DNA from 3 places in the Streptomyces sp. NPDC051664 genome. Region 2 is predicted to be linked to each of the others. Evidence: riboswitches for the same ligand, from Rfam matches in the RefSeq annotation. Region 2 holds a riboswitch; each other region holds the start of a gene.
The links. Region 2 has a riboswitch for thiamine pyrophosphate ahead of ACIA8E_RS00140 (thiamine ABC transporter substrate binding subunit). Riboswitches for the same ligand answer to the same signal wherever they lie in the genome.
Positions count from the first base shown of each region.

Region 1: linked by a shared signal. The riboswitch ahead of thiO (glycine oxidase ThiO) and the one ahead of ACIA8E_RS00140 (thiamine ABC transporter substrate binding subunit) in region 2 are both predicted to bind thiamine pyrophosphate.
Region 3: linked by a shared signal. The riboswitch ahead of thiC (phosphomethylpyrimidine synthase ThiC) and the one ahead of ACIA8E_RS00140 (thiamine ABC transporter substrate binding subunit) in region 2 are both predicted to bind thiamine pyrophosphate.

Region 1 covers NZ_JBITCU010000004.1:202,998-210,261, reverse strand. The annotation lists gene metF (methylenetetrahydrofolate reductase [NAD(P)H]) at 1-642, opposite strand, end outside; gene thiE (thiamine phosphate synthase) at 778-1,431, opposite strand; gene ACIA8E_RS10000 (Rv2175c family DNA-binding protein) at 1,575-1,940, opposite strand; gene ACIA8E_RS09995 (NAD(P)/FAD-dependent oxidoreductase) at 2,045-3,235, opposite strand; gene ACIA8E_RS09990 (hypothetical protein) at 3,333-3,674, opposite strand; TPP riboswitch at 3,726-3,838, shown strand; gene thiO (glycine oxidase ThiO) at 3,836-5,068, shown strand; gene thiS (sulfur carrier protein ThiS) at 5,065-5,283, shown strand; gene ACIA8E_RS09975 (thiazole synthase) at 5,286-6,080, shown strand; gene pknB (Stk1 family PASTA domain-containing Ser/Thr kinase) at 6,216-7,264, shown strand, end outside.
Region 2 covers NZ_JBITCU010000001.1:25,810-33,073, forward strand. The annotation lists gene ACIA8E_RS00130 (ABC transporter ATP-binding protein) at 74-1,099, opposite strand; gene ACIA8E_RS00135 (ABC transporter permease) at 1,122-2,735, opposite strand; gene ACIA8E_RS00140 (thiamine ABC transporter substrate binding subunit) at 2,855-3,976, opposite strand; TPP riboswitch at 4,050-4,166, opposite strand; gene rlmN (23S rRNA (adenine(2503)-C(2))-methyltransferase RlmN) at 4,203-5,309, opposite strand; gene ACIA8E_RS00150 (DUF6233 domain-containing protein) at 5,529-5,870, shown strand; gene ACIA8E_RS00155 (hypothetical protein) at 5,897-6,148, shown strand; gene ACIA8E_RS00160 (phosphatidate cytidylyltransferase) at 6,346-7,264, opposite strand, start outside.
Region 3 covers NZ_JBITCU010000006.1:174,488-181,751, forward strand. The annotation lists gene ACIA8E_RS14310 (IclR family transcriptional regulator) at 35-805, shown strand; gene ACIA8E_RS14315 (SsgA family sporulation/cell division regulator) at 907-1,344, shown strand; gene ACIA8E_RS14320 (YibE/F family protein) at 1,440-2,777, opposite strand; TPP riboswitch at 2,849-2,982, shown strand; gene thiC (phosphomethylpyrimidine synthase ThiC) at 2,975-4,750, shown strand; gene ACIA8E_RS14330 (hypothetical protein) at 4,910-5,734, opposite strand; gene ACIA8E_RS14335 (metallophosphoesterase) at 5,917-6,972, opposite strand; gene ACIA8E_RS14340 (LacI family DNA-binding transcriptional regulator) at 7,146-7,264, opposite strand, start outside.

The sequences.
Region 1 (7,264 bases), on a different contig from region 2:
CGTGTCGCAACCCGCAGCAACCACGCGGTCACGCATCCGCAAATAGTCGTCCGGATCGAAGAACATCTGCGTGATCGCATAGTCGGCACCCGCGCGGCACTTGTCCACGAAATGCCGGATGTCGGTGTCCCAGTCGGTCGAGCGCGGATGCATCTCGGGAAATGCCGCGACCCCGACGCAGAAATCGCCGGATTCCTTGATGAGCCGGACGAGGTCGGCCGCGTACCGCACACCCTCCGGGTGCTCGACCCACGCGCCCATCGGGTCGCCCGGCGGGTCGCCGCGCACGGCGAGGATGTTCCTGATCCCGGCGTCGGCGTACTGCCCGATCATGTTGCGCAGTTCGGCGACGGAGTGGTTGACGGCCGTGAGGTGCGCGACCGGGGTGAGCGTGGAGTCGGCGGCGATCTGCTGGGTGGCTCTGACCGTCCCGGCCCGGGTGGAACCACCGGCCCCGTACGTCACGGAGACGAAGCTCGGGCCCACCGCCTCGACCCGGCGCAACGCATTCCAGAGATTACGCTCGCCCTTCTCGGTCTTGGGCGCCCAGAACTCGAACGAATACGAAGTCTTGCCGGTCGCCAGCAGCTCACGCACGGTGCGTGCGTGATCCGTCCTGGTAGAGGGAGTGCCAAGGGCCATACTGCAGATTAACCAGGGCGCGACGGTCCCCCAACCGGACCAGCGGCAATTGCCCGAATTGACTGGTGGTTTGTCCACCCTTCGGACAGTCCTCCGACCTGCTCCGGATGACCTGTGATTTCCGTGACGCGCCTGTCAGCCGTCGGCGCGCGCCCTGATCCGCTTCGTCAGCTCCGCGGTGGCCGCCACCGGGTCGTCGGCCTCGGTGATCGCCCGTACGACGACGACCCTGCGCGCTCCCGCGTCCAGCACCTCGTCGAGGTTGCCCGCGTCGATCCCGCCGATGGCGAACCAGGGGCGCGGCTGGGCGAGAGAGGCGGCGTACCGCACGAGGTCGAGGCCGGGGGCGTGCCGGCCGGGCTTGGTGGGGGTGGGCCAGCAGGGTCCGGTGCAGAAGTAGTCCACGCCGGGCTCGGCGACGGCGGCGTCGACCTCGGGCTCCGCGTGCGTGGAGCGGCCGATCACCACGTCCTCGCCGATGATGGCGCGGGCGGCGGGGACCGGCAGGTCTCCCTGGCCGAGGTGGAGCACGTCGGACCCGATGGCGTGGGCGACATCGGCCCGGTCGTTCACGGCGAGGAGCTTGCCGTGGCGTCGGCAGGCGTCGGCGAGGACCGCGAGGTGTTCGAGCTCCTCGGCCGCCTCCATGCCCTTGTCGCGCAGCTGGACGATGTCCACCCCGGAGGAAAGCACAGCATCGAGGAAGGCGGGCAGGTCGCCCTGGCGCCTGCGGGCATCCGTGCACAGATAGAGCCGGGCGTCGGACAGCAGCTCGCGAGGCGTGGGCATGGCGAGGTTCCCCCTTGATACAGCTGTACGGAATTCAGCGGTACGACACGGTCGGGCTGGTACAGCGGTGCGGCGTGCTGCGAGGGTACGGGCCGGGCCGTTCGGAACGGACCGTGCCCGTACCCCGCGTGCGGTTGTCCCGGTCAGACGGCGAGCGCCTGGGCGCGGCGCTTCACCTCCGTGCCGCGATTCTCGCTCAGCGCCTGCGCGGGGGTACCCGGCAGGGTCGGGTCGGGAGTGAAGAGCCACTCCAGCATCTCTTCGTCGGTGTAGCCGTCGTCCCTCAGGAGCGTCAGGGTGCCGGAGAGGCCCTTGACCACCTTGTTGCCGTCGATGAAGGCAACAGGCACCTGGAGCGTCCGGTTCTCACCACGTCGTACGGCGATGAGCTGGCCCTCCTTGACCAGCTGCCGCACGCGCGTCACCTCGACATCGAGCATTTCCGCGATGTCGGGAAGGTGGAGCCAGGCGGGGACGAGAGCATCAATCTTTGCGTCAATCTCGGTCACGGGGTCAAGCGTGCCATCCCGGACCGACAGTCGGCACGCGGACCCGACCGGACGGGGGTCGACCCAGTGCCCGCAAGGGCTCCGGAACCCCTCCGGGCGTGCCGCTACGGGGCATCGGCCCTGGCCGACTTCAGCGGTACGGCGGGGTCGGCTGCCCGCACCGGATCCAGCCGTGCCCCCGCCTCGATGAGTTTGCGCCCCTGGGCCAGATCGCGCGGCCGCCCGACGGCGAGGACGGCGACCAGTGCGCCGCCCCGCAGCCAGCACACGGACCAGGCGGGATCGGCCGGGTCACCACGCCAGATCAGGGTGTCCGCGCCCCCGTGATGGCCCGCGTACTGCACGAACCGGTCGAACTGCTCGGACCAGAAGTACGGCACGGGGTCGTATGCCAGGAGCTGCGACGCCCCGTCCGCACCGGCACCGATGATGTTGGCGGCGGCGGTCCGGGGCCCTTGGACGGCGTTGTCCCAGTGGTGGACGAGGAGCCGTGTGCCGTACCTCGCGGAGGGGAAGGAGGCGCAGTCCCCGACCGCATACACATCGGGCAGCGAGGTGCGCAGCGCGGCGTCGGCGGTCACCGATCCGTCCGGACCGAGGGCGATGCCGGAGCCGGCCAGCCAGCCGGTGGCGGGCCGGGCGCCGATCCCGACGACCACCGCTCCGGCGGCAACCGTGCGGCCGTCCGCGAGGACCACACTGCCGGGCTCGATCCGGGCCACCGGGGCGCCGGTGAGGAGTTCGGCGCCGCTCTGCGCGTACCAGCGGGCCATCGGGGCAGCGACCTCGGCGGGCAGGACGCCCGCGAGCGGCCGTTCGGCGGCCTCGACGACGGTGACCTCGCAGCCCGCGGCGCGGGCTGCGGTGGCGAATTCGGCGCCGATCCAGCCCGCGCCGACGACCACGACGGTGTGCTGCTGGTCGAGGACCGGCCGTAGCCGTGCGGCGTCGTCGAGGGTGCGCAGCAGATGGACGCCGGGCACCCCCTCGGAGCCGGGCAGCACCACCGGTTCGGCGCCGGAGGCGATGACCAGGACGTCGTACGGTACGGGGCCCGTCAGGGTGTCCAGTTCGTGCGCGTCGGCCCGTACGCCGGTCACGTCACGGCCCAGTTGCAGCTCGATGCCCAACTCTTCGAAGTCGATGTCGAAGGCGGAGCCTTCGGCCGTGCCGAGCAGCACCGCCTTGGACAGCGGGGGCCGGTCGTACGGCTGGTGGGGTTCGGCACCGATCAGGGCGACCGGGCCGGTGAAGCCCTGTTCCCGCAGGGCCACCGCGGTCTGCACGCCGGCCATGCCCGCACCGACGATGACGACGCGGCGCTCTGTCCGCCGGCCAGGCTGCTCTGTCTGCTGTTCGCTCACCTGTCCACCTTAAGCATCTGACGAACCATCAGGTTGCGAGTTCCTCGACCACGCTCGTCCCGCTGCCCTCCTGCGACTCCCCTTCCCAGCGCTCCTCCAGCCGCACCCGGCCGTCCGCAAGGCCGACGACGGTGGAGACGCAGTGTCCGCAGGAGGTCGATCCGTCCTGCTTCAACTGGACGTAGCGGAAGTCGAGTCGATCGCCGGTGCGAGTGCCGACGAGATGGCCCCGGACCACGTCCCCGCCCGCGTAGTCGGCCCAGATCGCGCCCTTCTCCTCGTGGTACGTGAAGCGGGTCCGGGTGCCGACCTGACCCGGCGCCTGGTCGGCGACCGGCGAGAGGACAAGTCCGTCGAGTGAACGGGCCACGGTGGCCGCTCCCTTACTGGGGCCGGGTGACGGGGTTTAGGGTGGCCGACGTAAGACACTCGCGGGAGCCCGGACGCACCGGGCTGAGAGGGAGGCTGGGCGGCCTCCGACCGTACGAACCTGATCCGGGTCATGCCGGCGAAGGGAGGGGCTGGACGCCCATGCGATCCTCCGGGAGCACATCAGCAGACGGATCCGGCGTACCCGGATCCGACGTCCTCGTCATCGGGGGCGGAATCATCGGTCTGGTGACCGCCTGGCGGGCGGCGCAGCGCGGCCTGCGCACCGCGGTCGTCGACCCCGACCCGGGCGGCGGTGCTGCCCGGGTCGCGGCCGGAATGCTCGCCGCCGTCACCGAACTCCACTACGGCGAGCAGATGCTGCTCGGTCTCAATCTCGCCTCCGCCGCGCGCTACCCGGCCTTCGCGGCCGAACTGGAGGCGGCGAGCGGCCAGGACATCGGCTTCCGGGCCTGCGGCACCCTCGCGGTCGCCCTGGACTCCGACGACCGCGCCCATCTGCGGGAACTGCACGCGCTCCAGCACCGTTCGGGGCTGCAGTCGGAGTGGCTCACCGGCCGCGAGTGCCGCCGCCTGGAACCGATGCTGGCGCCGGGTGTGCGCGGCGGTCTGCGGGTCGACGGCGACCACCAGGTCGACCCCCGCCGGCTGGCCGCCGCCCTGCTGACGGCCTGCGAACGGGCCGGGGTGGTCTTCCACCGCGACCGGGCGGAACGCCTCGTGGTGGTGCGGGACCGGGCAGCCGGAGCCGTACTGGCAGCCGGCACGGAGCTCGCAGCCGACCGGATCGTGCTCGCCGCGGGCAGCCTCAGCGGACGGCTCGCGGGGCTGCCGGACGAGGTCGTGCCGCCCGTCCGGCCGGTGAAGGGGCAGGTGCTGCGGCTGACCGTGCCCGCCGTGTACGCGCCGTTCCTCACCCGGACCGTACGAGCCGTGGTCCGCGGCAGCCATGTCTATCTCGTCCCGCGCGAGAACGGCGAGTTGGTCGTCGGCGCCACCAGCGAGGAGATGGGCTGGGACACCACGGTCACGGCGGGCGGGGTGTACGAGCTGCTGCGCGACGCCCACGAGCTGGTGCCCGGCATCACCGAACTGCCGCTCACCGAGACCCGGGCCGGCCTGCGCCCCGCCTCCCCCGACAACGCCCCGCTGCTCGGCCCCACCGCCCTGCCGGGCCTGTATCTCGCCACCGGCCACCACCGCAACGGGGTGCTGCTCACCCCCGTCACCGGCGACGCCATGGCCGAGCTCCTGACCACCGGCGAGCTGCCCGCCGTGGCCCGCCCGTTCACCCCCGGGCGGTTCGGGCCCGCCGTACCGCCGCCCGCCGCGCCCCCCGCCACCGCCTCCGCACGTCAGGAGCAGCCCGCATGACCGACTCCGTCGCGCTCTCCGTGTCCGTGAACGGCGACCCCCGCTCGATCGCCGCCGGCACCACCCTGGAAGCCCTCGTCGCCACCCTCACCGCTGCGCCCTCCGGCGTCGCGGCCGCCGTCAACGAGACCGTCGTCCCCCGCAGCCGGTGGTCCACCGCCGCGCTCGCCGACGGCGACCGGATCGAAGTTCTCACCGCGGTCCAGGGAGGCTGACCATGTCCGACGATCTCTTCACCCTCGGCGACACGACGTTCGGCTCCCGGCTGATCATGGGAACGGGCGGGGCGCCCAGCCTCGACGTGCTGGAACGCTCGCTGACCGCGTCGGGCACCGAGCTGACCACCGTCGCGATGCGCCGCCTCGATCCGACCGTGCAGGGTTCGGTGCTCTCCGTGCTGGAACGGCTCTCGATCCGCGTCCTGCCGAACACGGCGGGCTGCTTCACCGCGGGCGAGGCCGTGCTGACCGCGCGGCTGGCCCGCGAGGCGCTGGGCACCGACTGGATCAAGCTGGAGGTGGTGGCCGACGAGCGGACCCTGCTGCCCGACCCGATCGAGCTGCTGGACGCCGCGGAGACGCTGGTGGACGACGGCTTCACCGTCCTCCCGTACACGAATGACGACCCGGTGCTGGCCCGGAAGCTGGAGGACGTGGGATGTGCGGCGATCATGCCGCTCGGCTCCCCGATCGGCTCCGGTCTCGGCATCCGCAACCCGCACAACTTCCAGCTGATCGTCGAGCACGCCCGGGTACCGGTGATTCTCGACGCCGGCGCCGGGACCGCATCGGACGCGGCGCTCGCGATGGAGCTGGGGTGCGCGGCAGTGATGCTGGCGTCGGCGGTGACCCGGGCGCAGGAACCCGAGCTGATGGCGGCGGCGATGCGGCACGCGGTGGACGGCGGACGGCTGGCCTACCGCGCGGGCCGGATCCCCCGGCGCCACTTCGCCGAGGCGTCGTCACCGATGGAGGGGCGGGCTGCGCTGGACCCGGAGCGGCCCGCGTTCTGAGCACTCGTACGCACGCGGAGCGCACGGTGCCGCAGGCGTGTGACGCACATGTCCCTGTCACGGCTCGGCTGCAGTACGGACCCGGGATCGCCCGGCCCGTCAGCCATGTCCTCGGCGGCTCGTAGACTCGCTCGTGTGGATACGACCCTCCAGGACCCTTCCCCGGCCTTCGGCCAGGGAGACCCCATCGTCGGGCAGCTGCTCGACGGCCGCTACCGCGTCGATGCCCGCATCGCCGTGGGCGGGATGGCCACGGTCTACCGGGCCATGGACACCCGGCTCGACCGGGTTCTCGCCCTCAAGGTGATGCACCCGGCCCTCGCGACCGACGCCTCGTTCGTCGAGCGTTTCATCCGCGAGGCCAAGTCCGTGGCCCGGCTCGCGCACCCCAATGTGGTCGCTGTCTTCGACCAGGGCGCCCAGGGGGCGTACGTCTACCTGGCGATGGAGTACGTGGCGGGCTGCACGCTGCGCGACGTCCTGCGTGAGCGCGGCGCCCTGCAGCCGAGAGCCGCGCTGGACATCCTGGAGCCGGTCCTCGCCGCGCTCGGTGCCGCACACCGGGCAGGCTTCGTGCACCGCGACATGAAGCCGGAGAACGTCCTCATAGGGGACGACGGCCGGGTGAAGGTCGCGGACTTCGGTCTCGTACGGGCCGTGGGTTCCGACACCAACACCACCGGAACAATCCTCGGCACCGTCTCCTATCTCGCCCCCGAGCAGATCGAGCACGGTACGGCGGACACCCGCACCGATGTGTACGCCTGCGGCGTCGTGCTGTACGAGATGCTGACGGGCGCCAAGCCGCACACCGGCGACTCCCCCGCCCAGGTCATCTACCAGCACCTCAGCGAGGACGTGCCGACGCCCTCGACCGTTGTCCCGGGGCTCGCGGCCGAGCTGGACGAACTCGTCGCGAGCGCCACCGCCCGCAACCCCGAGGCCCGTCCGTTCGACGCCGTGGCCCTGCTCGCCGAGTCCCGAACCGCGCGGGCCGCGCTCAGGGACAGCCAACTGGACGCCGTACCACCGCAGGCCCTCGCCGAGGCACACACCGACGCCGAGGACCGGACGAGCGTGATCCCCCGGGTGCTCCCGGTCGGCCAGGGCATCGCCCATCACACCAGCCGGCTGGAGATGCCCCCGCCGCTGCCGCCCGAGCCGGCGAGGGGCGGGCCACGGCA
Region 2 (7,264 bases):
CTGCTCTTCAGGGAGACCCGGTAGTGGTCCGCACCGCGTGGCGTCGCGAGCGGCACCGACCCGCCGCCCACGATCAGCCTGCGGCGGGCAGCACCACCGTCTCCGACGCGTCGAACGTCACGCCGACCTTCGCACCCTCCTGAGGGGTGTCCCGCAGCGGACACTCCGCCTCCAGGAGCGGACCGCTGTCGGGGTGCAGTGTCACGGCGACATGATTGCCCCGGAAAGTGCGGGCGCCGACCGTACAGGGCAGGCCGTCCGCCGGGTCGCCGATCCGTACGCCCGCCGGACGCACCAGCAAGGCGCACGGGCCCTGCGGCGCCCCGTCCGGCACCGGCACCCTCCCCCACATCGTCGCCGCGGCCGCGCCGGCCACCGTCGCATCCACCACATTGTCGAAACCCAGGAACCGGGCGACGAACGCGGAGGCGGGACGTTGCCAGACCTCCAGCGGAGTGCCCACCTGGGCGATGCGTCCGTCGCGCATCACGACGACCCGGTCCGCGAGGGCGAACGCCTCGCCCTGGTCATGAGTGACGGCGAGCACCGTCGTACCCAACCGGGCGAACAGCGTGCGCAGTTCGACGACGAGGCGTTCGCGCAGGCTGCGGTCGAGCTGGCCGAGCGGTTCGTCGAGCATCAGCAGTTTCGGTCGCGGGGCGAGCGCCCGCGCGAGAGCGACGCGCTGCTGCTCGCCGCCGGACAGCGCGGCGACAGCCCGTCGTTGGCTGCCGGGCAGGCCCACCAGTTCGAGGAGTTCGGCGACCCTGCGGTCCTGGTCACCACGGGTCACTCCGTGCATCCGCAGCCCGAAGGCGACGTTGGCGCCGACGTCCCGATGCGGGAAGAGCTGATGATCCTGGAACATCAGCCCCAGACCGCGCCGGTGCACCGGTACGCCGGTCTGGTCGACGCCGTCGAGGAGCACCCGGCCGCCGTCCGGCGGGTGCAGTCCGGCGACCACCCGCAGCAGTGTCGACTTGCCGCTGCCGCTCGGCCCCAGCACACAGACGATCTCGTGGTCCGCGACCTCCAGATCCACCACGTCGAGCGCCGCCCGCTTCCCGAAGAGGACGGTTGCGGCTTCCAGTGTCAGCATGTCCAGAACACCCCGAGCATCTTCAGAACTCCCCGGACCGGTCCGGGCGGATACGTTCGAGCAGCAGCAGCGACACCGCGCACACCAGCATCAAAACGGTGCTGAGGGCCATCGCCTGGCCGTAGTTGAGCTCCCCGGACCGCCCGAGCAGCCGGGCCACGGCGACGGGCAGCGTCGGGTTGTCGGGCCGCGCGATGAACACCGTCGCCCCGAACTCGCCGAGCGACACGGCGAACGCGAAGCCCGCCGCGACCAGCAGCGCCCGCCGCACCAGCGGCAGGTCGACCTCGCGCCAGGCCCGCAGCGGTGACGCGCCGAGCACCGCCGCCGCCTCGCGCAGACGCCCGTCCACCGCCCGCAGGACCGGCAGCATCGTGCGTACGACGAACGGCACACCGACCAGCGCCTGGGCCAGCGGCACCAGGATCCAGGTGGTCCGCAGGTCCAGCGGGGGCTTGTCCAGCGTGATCAGGAAACCGAAGCCGACGGTGACCGCGGACACCCCGAGCGGCAGCATCAGCAGCGCGTCGAAGCCGCGGACGAGCCGCCCGGCCCGCCTCGTCAGCGCCGCCGCCGCGAGCCCGCCGACGACCAGCGCGATCGCGGTCGCGACCAGGGCGTACTGCAGTGAGTTCCAGATCGCTTCGAGCGGCGCGACCAGGAAAGTGCCGCCGCTCGCGTCCACGGACCGCAGAGCGCGGTAGTAGTCGAAGCCATGGCCGCCGGGCACGTCCAGCGAGCGCTCCACCAGCACGCCGAGCGGCAGCAGGATCAGCACCAGCACGGTCAGCAGGACCCCGCCGAGCAGCGCCCGCTGCCCGGCGCCGCGCGGCCTGCGGGCGGTCTGCGCCGGGTCAACCAGCTTCAGCGCCGTCTCCCTGCGCCGCACGGTCCAGGCGTGTACAGCCAGGACCGCGCCGACGGCGGCGAACTGCACCATCGTCAGCACGGCGGCCGTGGGGAGGTCGAGCAGCTGGGCGGTCTGCCGGTAGATCTCCACCTCCAGCGTGGAGTACGCCGGACCGCCGAGGATCTGCACGACCCCGAAGGAGGTGAACGTGAAGAGGAAGACCATCAGCGCCGCGGCGGCCACGGCGGGCGCGAGGGCCGGCAGCGTCACCCGCCGCCACGCTGCCAACCGCCCGGCGCCCAGCACCCGGGCGGCCTCCTCCTGCCGTGGGTCGAGCTGCGACCACAGGCCGCCGACGGTCCGTACGACCACCGCGTAGTTGAAGAAGACATGGGCGAGCAGGATCGCCCACACGGTGGTGTCGAGCCGTACGCCCGCCAGTTCGTCGAGGAAGCCGCCGCGCCCGAGCAGCGCCAGGAAGGCCGTCCCGACGACGACGGTCGGCAGGACGAACGGCACCGTGACGACCGCCCGCAGCAGTTGTTTGCCGGGAAAGTCGAAGCGGGCGAAGACATAGGCGCCGGGCAGCGCGATCAGCAGGGTCAGCGCGGTCGAGGCGAGCGCCTGCCAGGTGGTGAACCAGAGGACGCCGAGGATGTCCGGCCGGCTGAGCACCTCGCCGATCCGGCCGAACTGCCAGACGCCGTCGGCCTTCAGCCCGCGGCCGACGATCGCGACGACGGGGTAGGCGAAGAACACCGCGAAGAACGCGACGGGCACGGCCATCAGTCCGAGCCGCACCGCGCCCCCGCGCCACGCCCTCGGGCGTGCGGCGCCCGCCGCGCGCCCCGGCCGGGCGCGCGGACCTGCCCCGCGCGCGCCCGGGCCGGGTGCGGGCGTCTTCGTTACTTCACTACGAGCGAGGACCACGACTGGACCCACTGCTCACGGTTCTTGGCGATGGTGTCGGGGGCCACGGTGGTCGGCTTGTCGACCGTCGCGCCGAACTCGGTGAAGATCTCCGGCAGCTTCGCGTCCTTGGTGACCGGGCTCACGAACATGTTGAGCGGCATGTCCTCCTGGAACTTCTTGCTGATCAGGAAGTCCAGCAGAGCCTTGCCCCCGGCCTCGTTCCTCGCGCCGTTCAGCAACCCCGCGAACTCGATCTGGCGGAAGCAGGTGCCGGTCGCGACCCCCGTCGGGGCCTCGGTCGGCTGCGGCTTCGCGTACAGCACCTCGGCCGGCGGGCTGGAGGCGTACGACACGACGAGCGGCCGGTCGGCCTTGGCCTTCTTGCCGCCCGCGGAGCCGGAGAACTCCTCGTTGTACGCCTGCTCCCAGCCGTCGACGACCTTGACGCCGTTGCTCTTCAGCTTCTTCCAGTAATCCTGGTAGCCGTTCTCGCCGTAGGCGGCGACGGTGCCCAGCAGGAAGCCGAGCCCGGGCGACGAGGTCGCGGCGTTCTCCGTGACGAGGAGGTTCCTGTACGCGGGCTTCGCCAGGTCGTCGAAGGTCGTCGGCGGCGCGAGCTTCCGGTCGGCGAAGTACTTCTTGTCGTAGTTGATGCAGATGTCGCCGGTGTCGATCGGCGTGACCCGGTGCTTGGTCGCGTCCAGCTGGGTATCGGCCGCGACCCGGTCGCTGCCCTTCGCTTCGTACGGCGTGAACAGACCGTTGTCGAGGGCGCGGGAGAGCAGCGTGTTGTCGACGCCGAAGAACACATCGCCGCGCGGGGATCCCTTGGTCAGGATCTCCTGGTTGAGTGCGGCGCCGGCGTCACCGCTCTTGAGCACCTTGACGGTGTAGCCGGTCTCCTGGGTGAACGCCTTCAGTACGTCCTTGGAAGCGTTGAAGGAGTCATGGCTGACCAGGGTCACGGTCTTGGACCCGGAGCCCTTCGTGCCGCCGGCCCCGGAGGCCGAGCCGTCGGAACTGCTGCAGCCGGCGAGTGCCGTGACGCCGAGCGCGGCCGCGACGGCCGTCGCCGCAAGCTGCTTGGTGCGGCGCGTGGTACCGGTGGTGCTCATTGTTGATTCCTCCTGGGTTTGACCAGGAAGAGACGCGGCCCTGCCCACCGGGAGGTGGGCAGGGCGCAACAGCATGAGTTGATGACCGAACTTCCTACCCGGAATGACCCGGGCGAGGTTCAGAGGGTCTGCGGCCAACCTGTCGTCGGTGCCGCACTCTCAGCGCTGTGGCGCTCCCCTGTCGGAATATGAAATTGATTTCGGCCCAGATTACACGGGCCGTCTTTCAGCGCTCGGATGCCGCCAGCTGCCCGCACGCCCCGTCGATCTCCTGACCGCGGGTGTCCCGCACGGTCACGGGCACCCCGTGGGCGGCGATCGCCTCGACGAACGCCTTCTCGTCCTCGGGCCGCGAGGCGGTCCACTTGGAGCCGGGCGTCGGGTTCAACGGAATCAAGTTGACATGCACACGCTTGCCCTTGAGGAGCCGGCCGAGCAGGTCACCACGCCAGGCCTGGTCGTTGATGTCGCGGATCAGCGCGTACTCGATGGAGATCCGGCGGCCGGACTTCTCCGCGTACTCCCATGCCGCGTCGAGCACCTCACGCACCTTCCAGCGCGTGTTCACCGGCACGAGCGTGTCCCGCAGCTCGTCGTCCGGCGCATGCAGCGAGACCGCGAGCCGGCACTTGAAGCCCTCGTCGGCGAAGCGCAGCATGGCCGGCACCAGGCCCACGGTGGAGACGGTGATCCCGCGCTGAGACAGGCCGAGGCCGTCCGGCTCGGGGTCGGTCAGCCGACGGATCGCGCCGACCACCCGCTTGTAGTTGGCCAGGGGCTCGCCCATGCCCATGAAGACGATGTTGGAGAGCCGTGCGGGCCCGCCCGGCACCTCTCCGTCGCGCAGCGCCCGCATGCCGTCCACGATCTGGTGGACGATCTCGGCGGTCGACAGATTGCGGTCCAGGCCGGCCTGCCCCGTCGCACAGAACGGGCAGTTCATCCCGCATCCGGCCTGCGACGAGATGCACATCGTCACCCGCTCCGGGTACCGCATGAGGACGGACTCGACCAGCGTCCCGTCATGCAGCTTCCACAGCGTCTTACGGGTCGTGTCGTCGTCACAGCTGATGTGCCGGACCACGGACATCAGGTCGGGGAACATCGCCTCGGCGAGCTTGTCCCGCGAACCGGCCGGGATGTTGGTCCATTCCGCCGGGTCGTGCGCGTACCGCGCGAAGTAGTGCTGCGACAGCTGCTGCGCACGGAAAGGCTTCTCGCCGATCGCGGCGACGGCTTCCTTGCGCTCGGCGGGCGTGAGGTCGGCGAGGTGCCGCGGCGGCTTCTTGGCTCCGCGGGGCGCGACGAAAGTGAGTTCTCCGGGCTTAGGCATGGTTCCTCCAGTGTTGCAGACACGCCGTGGTCGCAGAGGCCTTCACCAGCTCAGGAGGGATGAGGTGCGCACACGCCCGGTCGTCGTCGGTCGTCATCAGTCGACGTCGGCGGCCCTTTGGCGGCCCACGGACGGCCCAGCCGCCCCGAGGGACAGTGACCGATCGCACGAAAGGCGAGTGGTACGCACAGCGTCCCACCGAGACCTAGAATCGAATACGTGTCCGAAAACTTCTCTCGTCTGGATCGCCTGCGCATCGTGCGCGAGTGGCAGGCGTATCAGCTCGGCCGAACCGATCGGACGATCGCCGAGCTGGAAGAACGCGAGGCCGCGGCCGTCCGGGCAGCACGCACCCTGCCGCCGCCGGCACCCGACTGGAGACTCTCCCTGCAGCGCGCGGGTGGCACGTCCCATGCCGACGCCGTCCACACGGGCGACTGCGGCATGGGCGGCAAGAGAACCAAGCCGATGACCCGGGAGCAGGCCCTGCGTGCGCTCACGGAAGACGGCATCACGGCCTGCCCGTACTGCCGGCCGGACAGAGAGCTGGGAGTGCTGTGAACCACGGACCATCGGAACCTGAGGACATGAGCGAAGCACCCATCGTCATCCACCGCCCAGCCGGAACGGGTGGCCGTCGGGTGACGATCCGCGCCCAGGTCGCGGGCCTCGCCCGCAGCGACGACGACGTGATCGAGTTCCTGCGCCGCGCGGGCCTGCCCGACGCCGGTGACGTACTGGACGACCCACGATGGGTGCAGTGGCAGGGCGGCCGACCACACCAGTACGGCGCGGCCTCTGTCGATGAGACTGCCGGCCCGCCCGGCCCGCAGCCGTAGACAGACCCACAGCAACCTCGAATCGGGACAGGTGGGCCGACACCCGCTTCAGGAATTGGATCCCCGGTTTCCGCCATGCCCGTGAACAGGCATGGTTCTTGCAGTCCCGCAGACAGAAGAGTGAGGGCCCGCCGCCCTCTGGACAACGGACCCTCACTCACAAAAAAGCAGGTCAGGATGGGTGGCGACCCGACTGTTCAGCTGGAGCCGACGAACAGCACCAGCAGCAGCCAGACCACCGGAGCGGTCGGCAGCAGCGAGTCCAGCCGGTCCATGATCCCACCGTGACCCGGCAGCAGCGTGCCCATGTCCTTGATCCCGAGATCCCGCTTGATCATGGACTCACCCAGGTCGCCGAGGGTGGCGCTGGCGGCGACGGCGAGGCCGAGCAGCAGACCCTGCCACCAGGTGCCACCGTCGATCAGGAACTGCATGCACAGCGCACCGGCGACCATCGCGAAGGCGACCGCCCCGAACAGGCCCTCGCGGGTCTTGCCGGGGCTGATCCGCGGCGCGAGCTTGTGCTTGCCGAAGCGCCAGCCGACGGCGTACGCCCCCGTGTCACTGACCACGGTCAGCAGCAGGAAGGTGAGGACCCGCTGCGGCCCGTCGTCCGCGCTCAGCAACATCGCGACGAAGGTGGCCAGGAACGGTACGTAGAACGCGGCGAAGACTCCGGCCGTGACGTCCTTGAGATACCCCTCCGGCGGCTCGGTCATCCGCCAGACGAGCAACGCCAGGGCGGTCAGCGCCATCGCGACCCACGCGCCCTCGGCGCCGCGGACATAGCCGGCCACGATCATCGCCGCGCCGCCGACCGCGAGCGGTACGAGCGGCGCCTTGATGCCCTTGCGCTCCTCGAGCCGGGAGGTGAGCTCCCAGAGGCCGACGACGACGGCGATCGCTATCACACCGATGAAGACGGCCTTGACGATGAAGAGCGAGGCGACGATGACGGCACCGAGCCCCACGCCGACCCCTATGGCGGCTCGCAGATCACGGCCCGCACGTTTCTTCTGCGGGGGCGGCGGGGTGGACATGGGCTCCTGCGGCTTCTCGTCACGGAACAGGGGGCCACCGCCCCGGCGGGCGGCTCCCCTGTCCCGCTCGTCACGG
Region 3 (7,264 bases), on a different contig from region 2:
GCTGACTGCCCGTCACCACGCCTGGGGGTGACCTTTGACCACGGCATCGAGTACCGCTGTCCCGACGTTGATCGGTTCGGTTCAGCGGGCGTTGAGGCTGTTGGAGGCTGTGGGCGCCCATCGGGACGGGGCGCCTGCGAAGCAGCTCGCACGGGAAGCGGGGCTTCCCCTTCCCACTGCCTATCACCTGTTGCGCACCCTGACCCACGAAGGCTATCTGCGCCGGGAGAACGGCGTATTCCTCTTCGGCTCCGCCGCCGAGAGGCTGGTCGACGACGGTGCGCTGCAGAATCGTCGCAGCACCATGGCCCAGTCGCTGGCCCGCTGGCGCGACATCATCGGTGCACCGGTGTACTGCGCCGTCTACCGCGAGGGTGAGATCGAACTCATCGCGGTCGCCGACACCCCCGCAGCACCGGCGGTCGAGGAGTGGGCCTCGTTCCGGGAGACCGGACATGCCCATGCGATCGGCCAGTGTCTCTTGAGCCGGCTCGACGAGAAGGCCCGTGAGGACCATCTGGATCGTCACCCTGTGCAGCCGCTGACCCGCTACTCGGTGCGGGACCGACCGGCTTTTCTTGAGCGTTTGAGGTCGTTGGAGCGAACCGAACCTGTTGTCGAACGACAGGAGTACGCCCTCGGAACGGTCTGCGCCGCCATCCCGATCGCAGTCGGCTACACGGCTGCCGCCATGGCCATTTCGGTACCTCTCGAGGAAGAAGAACGCTTGCTCCCCGCAGTCGAACGACTACGCGGTGAAGTGGCGAGCCTCTTGCGTTCGTTGGTGTTCTCTATCAGTATCTGAAAAATCACTCCTTGTGATCTGCTATCGCGTACACCACGATGGCGTCAATAGGGCCATGGGGGATCATTCCTGGCCAGATTCATCTACTGCGGGGTTGAACGATGCGCGAGTCGGTTCAAGCTGAGGTCATGATGAGTTTTCTCGTCTCCGAGGAGCTCTCATTCCGTATCCCGGTGGAGCTCCGGTACGAGGTATGCGATCCGTACGCGATCCGGATGACCTTCCATCTGCCCGGCGACGCCCCCGTCACCTGGGCTTTCGGTCGTGAGCTTCTGTTGGACGGCCTCAACAGCCCCAGCGGTGACGGTGATGTGCACATCAGTCCCACTGAGCCCGAGGGGCTGTCCGACGTACACATCCGGCTTCAGGTCGGCGCGGACCGCGCTCTCTTCAGGGCCGGCACGGCGCCACTCGTCGCGTTTCTCGACCGGACGGACAAGCTCGTCCCCCTCGGCCAGGAGTGCACGCTGAGTGACTTCGAGGGCAACCTCGAGGAGGCGCTGGGCCGGATCCTGGCCAAGGAACAGAACGCCGGTTGAAAAGGTTTGCGCCGACGGATGGCGCGCCGGTCGAACGCGGTATCTGCCGAACGGGTGATATGCACTCCGCGCCGGGACGGCCACAGCCTTGAGCGTCAATGCCTCGCCCTGCGACGCCGGCCCCTTCCGTTCCGTGCGGGTGCCGAAGCTTCGGTTCCCGCGCCGAGCCCTGTGCGGTCCGCGGAGACGACCAGCGCCGCCAGCACCGTCGTCACCGGCACCGAGGCGACCAGTCCGATCGACCCGACCAGCGTTCGTACGATCTCCTCCGCCACGAGTTCGCTGTTGGCCACCGTGCCCACACTGCTCTGCGCGATCGAGAACAGCAGCAGCAAGGGAAGCGCGGCGCCGGCGTAGGCGAGCACCAGCGTGTTGACCACTGAGGCGATGTGGTCGCGACCGATCCTGATGCCTGCCCGGTACAGCTTCCGCGCGCCCATCGTCGGGTCGGCCTGGTGCAGTTCCCAGACCGCCGATGTCTGGGTGACCGTCACATCGTCCAGCACGCCGAGCGAGCCGATGATGACACCGGCCAGCAGCAGGCCGCTCATGTCGATGTGGGGGTACAGGCCGTGGATGAGGCCGGTGCTGTCGTCGGTGTTGCCGGTCAGGCTCGCCCAGTCGATGAAGAGCGAACCGAGCAGCCCGATCAGCAGCAGTGAGATCAGCGTGCCGATGACCGCGACCGAGGTGCGGGCGGTCAGCCCATGGCACATGTAGAGCGCGATCAGCATGATCGCGCTGGCCCCGATGACCGCGACCAGCAGCGGGTTCGAACCCTGCAGGATCGCGGGGAGGATGAACAGGGTCAGCACGGCGAACGACACGGCGAGCGCGATCAGCGCCATCACCCCGCGCAGCCTGCCCACCACGACCACTGCGAGAGCGAAGATCCCGGCCAGCAGAGCCATCGGGACTTTCCGGTCCACATCCGTCACGGAGTACTGAAGGTCATGGGGCGCGTCGGGGGCGTACGCGACGATCACGCCCTGTCCCTCGTGCAACTGCCGTGGCGCGTCGGGCTGGACGATCTCGACGAAGGTCCTTCCCTTGTCGTGGCCGGTCGTCACCTCGATCGTGGCCTTCTCGCACAGCCCCGGCTCCTGGCCGGGAGTGGCGTTCCCCGACGGCGTCGTGGTGTTGCCGGTGGCAGCGGTCTGCGCGGCGTTCACGTCCTTGCAGTCGACCTTGTCGACGTTCACCACCGTGGCCTGCTGGGTCTGCCGGTCGAAGCCGACGCCGGTGCGCTCGTGCGCGGGTGCACCGCCCGGCCAGAGCACCACCAGGCCGACGACGACAGCGGTGGTGAACGGGATCAGGACGGCCGCGATGACCTTGCGCAGATGCTTCGAGACCGGCGCCGCAGGCCCGTGACTGTGCGAGTGACCGTGCTGATGGTCCTGCGGTCCGGAGTCATTTTGAGGGGACGTCACCGGGGGATCATCGCAAGAAGTGAAGGGGTCCACTGTTCAGTACGCCTCGAAGGGCGCTAGCTTGATGACACCTTTGTACACGCGGGAGCTCGGAGCACCGGGCTGAGAGGGCGCTGATATCCGTACATCCGTACGGGACAGGCTGCGCCGACCGCCGAACCTGTTACCGGGTAATGCCGGCGTAGGGAGTAGGTCTCATGACCACATCGGACGCACGCACGCCTGCCTCGAACCAGAGTGACGAGGCCGGAAAGTCCATCGGCTGGCACAAGGGATACGTCCAGGGCTCGCGCCCGGACCTCCGGGTGCCGGTCCGGCAGGTGCACCTGACCAACGGCAACGCCGTGACGCTGTACGACACGTCGGGGCCGTACACCGATCCCACCACGGACACCGACGTCCGCCGCGGCCTCGCGCCGCTGCGGGAGAACTGGATCGTCGCCCGCGGCGACACCGAGGAGTACGCGGGCCGCCCGGTCCGCCCCGAGGACGACGGGCTCAAGCACACCTCGCCGCGCGGCGGACTGCGCAACCTCGACGCGGTCTTCCCCGGTCGCCCGCGGCAGCCGCGCCGCAGCCGCGAGGGGCAGCCGGTGACCCAGCTCGCGTACGCCCGGCGGGGCGAGATCACCCCGGAGATGGAGTACGTGGCGATCCGGGAGAACGTCGAACCCGAGGTCGTACGCGAGGAGATCGCCGCGGGCCGGGCGGTCCTGCCGGCCAATGTCAACCACCCGGAGATCGAGCCGATGATCATCGGTAGGCGGTTCCTGGTGAAGGTCAACGCCAACATCGGCAACTCCGCGGTCACCTCCTCCATCGAGGAGGAGGTCGAGAAGATGACGTGGGCGACGCGGTGGGGCGCCGACACGGTCATGGATCTCTCCACCGGCCGCAACATTCACACCACCCGTGAGTGGGTTCTGCGTAACTCCCCGGTGCCGATCGGCACCGTTCCGCTCTACCAGGCCCTCGAAAAGGTCGACGGCAGGGCGGAGGAACTGACCTGGGAGATCTACAAGGACACCGTCATCGAGCAGGCCGAGCAGGGCGTCGACTACATGACGGTCCATGCCGGCGTGCGCCTCCCGTACGTCCCGCTCACCGCCCGCCGCAAGACCGGCATCGTCTCCCGCGGCGGCTCGATCATGGCGGCCTGGTGCCTGGCGCACCACAAGGAGTCGTTCCTGTATGAGAACTTCGAGGAGCTCTGCGAGATCCTCGCGACGTACGACGTGACGTACTCGCTGGGCGACGGGCTGCGTCCCGGCTCGATCGCCGACGCCAACGACGAGGCGCAGTTCGCCGAACTGCGCACGCTCGGCGAACTCAACTCGATCGCCAAGCGGTTCGGCGTCCAGACGATGATCGAGGGCCCGGGCCATGTCCCGATGCACAAGATCAAGGAGAACATCGACCTCCAGCAGGAGATCTGCGAGGAGGCGCCGTTCTACACGCTCGGCCCGCTGACCACCGATGTAGCCCCGGCGTACGACCACATCACTTCGGGCATCGGCGCCGCGATGATCGCCTGGTGGGGGACGGCGATGCTCTGCTACGTCACGCCCAAGGAGCACCTGGGCCTGCCCAACCGGGACGACGTGAAGACGGGCGTCATCACCTACAAGATCGCGGCCCATGCGGCGGACCTCGCCAAGGGGCACCCGGGTGCGCAGGACTGGGACGACGCGCTGTCGGACGCACGCTTCGAGTTCCGGTGGGAGGACCAGTTCAATCTGGCTCTCGACCCGGACACGGCGCGGGAGTTCCATGACGAGACGCTGCCGGCGGAACCGGCGAAGACGGCGCACTTCTGCTCGATGTGCGGCCCGAAGTTCTGCTCGATGAAGATCTCTCAGGACATCCGTCGTGAGCACGGCGGTTCGCAGTCGGAGATCGAGGCGGGCATGGCGGAGAAGTCCAAGGAGTTCGCGGCGGCCGGCAACCGCGTCTATCTGCCGATCGCGGACTGAGTCATCGGGTGGTGTACTGCGCCGGGGCGCTGCGAGAACCGTCGCGGCGCAGTGCACGTCTCCAGGCCGAAAGCCTGAAGGAGGAGCCGGGCCACGGGTACGAGGAGAGACCGGCTCCGATCGCCGGCACGAGGACGACGAACAAGGGATTCGACCCGGTCAGTCCAGCTCGTGTTCCGGGCCGCCGAAGTCCGGGCTGGTGAAGTCGGGGCTGGTGAACGACGGGCGGGGACCCGCCGCCGGGCCCTCTTCCGGGCCCGAGAAGTCCGGCCTGGAGTAGCCGATCTTCGGGATGCGGTTGGCCGAACGGTGCGGTGTACGTGATGCGGGGCCGGCCGTGGGATCGGCGAGCGCATCCCGCAGGAACGGCAGGATGCCCCGCTCCAGCAGCGCATGGCGCCAGGCCTCCCTGGCGCGCGCCACATCCTCCGGCAGCTCGTCCTCGGTTTCCTCGGCCGGCAGCGACGTCGAGCCGTTGCGCAGCGCCGTGGTGAGCAGTCCGATGGCGGCGGCCAGTATCGCTGCCGCCATGACCGCGGCGAAGAACCAGCCGGCGGTGACCATGGTGTCGGCGAACGACGGGGGCCTGCTGAGCATCTTCAGGATGTAGCCGACCAGCAGGAAGATCAGGGCGGCGGTGCCCGCGAGCATCGGCGCCAGGACGGTGACGACCGCCCCTATGCCGGCGCCAGGCCGGTCCGGATCGTCAGCTTCGGACCCGAGGCCCGAGCCCTGGGCCGAGTCGGCGGCCGGTCCGCGCAGCTCTTCGCGGACCTTCACGTAGTGGTCGTACTCGGTGGCTGCCGCCGCGGTGATCAGAGCCGTGGCGTTCAGCGCCATGGTGCGCAGCTGTTCCGTGTTGAGCCGTTCACCGACTCCGGCCAGATCCGGTCGTTCGTGAGCGTGGCGTAGCGCATCGCCGAGGATCCGCTCGTACTCGGGTCGGTCCTCGGCCAGCAGGTGCGGAGCGCTGTTCATGTGCATCCCCCGATGCTCCGTTGGGCCTGAGTACCCGCTTGGACCGGGCAGTTGGGCGGAAACGGAGGAGAGCCTGCTACTGATAGGCCGATGGTAGAGCGCCCACGGCACGGGGTGACAGGGGGTTTCCGTAAATAGGCCCAGTGGTCGGCGTGGTCAGGTCGTGGATGCGTCTTCCCCGAAGACCGTCAGTCATGCAAGGGCAGCCGGACGACCAGCAGCTTTCCGGCCATGGTCACGCCGCCGTCCATGGCGATGGCGAACCCGTCCGCGTACACGTGCGGGCCGTCCACCACGGGGCCGGCGCTGTCCTCGCCGTCCTCCGAGCCGACCTCGCCGAGCAGATACGGAATGGGGCTGTGACCATGGACGATGCGCTGTCCGCCGTACGCCGCCATCAGCTCCTGGACTGCCTGCGAGCCCCCCTCGTCGCGGAAGGCGAACCGCCTGGTGAGCTTGCGGAACAGGTCCCAGCACTCGTCGGCGTCGTTACGCGTGAGAATGGCATGCACGGTCTCGTTGACGTCTTCGATGGTGGAGCCGTACTCGAGGTACGCCGTCGTGTCGGAGTGCATCAGAAGGTGCCCGTCCTCCTCGACGACCGCGTCGAGACGGGACATCCACTGGAGGTGGACGTCCTGGAGCCGCTCCATGTCGGTCTTCTGGCCGCCGTTGAGCAGCCAGGCGGCCTGGAAGGTGGCGGTGCCCGCACCGGAGTTGACCGGTGTGTCGGCGAACCGCTTGGCGCCGATGAGAAGTAGTTCGTGGTTGCCCATCAGGGCCTTGCAGTAGCCGCCCGCGGCCGCGGCCTCGGCGGACAGACGCATGACCAGGTCGATGACGCCGATGCCGTCCGGGCCGCGGTCGGTGAAGTCGCCGAGGAACCAGAGCCGGGCGTTGCCCGCGGCCCAGGCACCCTCGGCGTCGATGAGGCCCTGTTCCCTGAGGGCGTCGTGAAGCTCGTCCAGATAGCCGTGGACGTCGCCGACCACGTACAGCGGTCCGAGACCCTGGTCCGTGGCGGGCCGCTGATCCGGGACGGCCTGCACCTGGACGGTGTCACCGCGGTTGATCACGGGAAGATCGCGCGCGGTGGGCGTGTATCCCTCCGGCTCGTCGCCCGGTGCGACATTGCCGGGGTGCGGCGCCACGGGCGGCGCCGGAGTCTGCGCATAGGGCGGCACACGGAAGTCACGCAACGTCGCTGTCCACTCCACGGATTCCTGACCGGCCCCCTGTGTCATCGACCCCTCCACCACCGTCGCGCCGCCGTACACCTGACGGGCCCTGCTGGTCGGGGTGGTCCGCGGTGTCGTGCGCCCATCATAGGAATGCGGATCGTGCAGTGTGATGCACCAGGGGTGGTGAATCCGGACGCACGACAGGTTCACCGGCCGATTGGTCCCAATTGGCCTGATCAATCCCTGGACGGGGACCGAGGCGCGCTGACCGTGGTACGGGGCGGACGGCGTTGCGAGGACGTCCGGACGATGAGTTCGGTCGGTATGACCCGCTCCACCGGACCGTCCTGGTCGA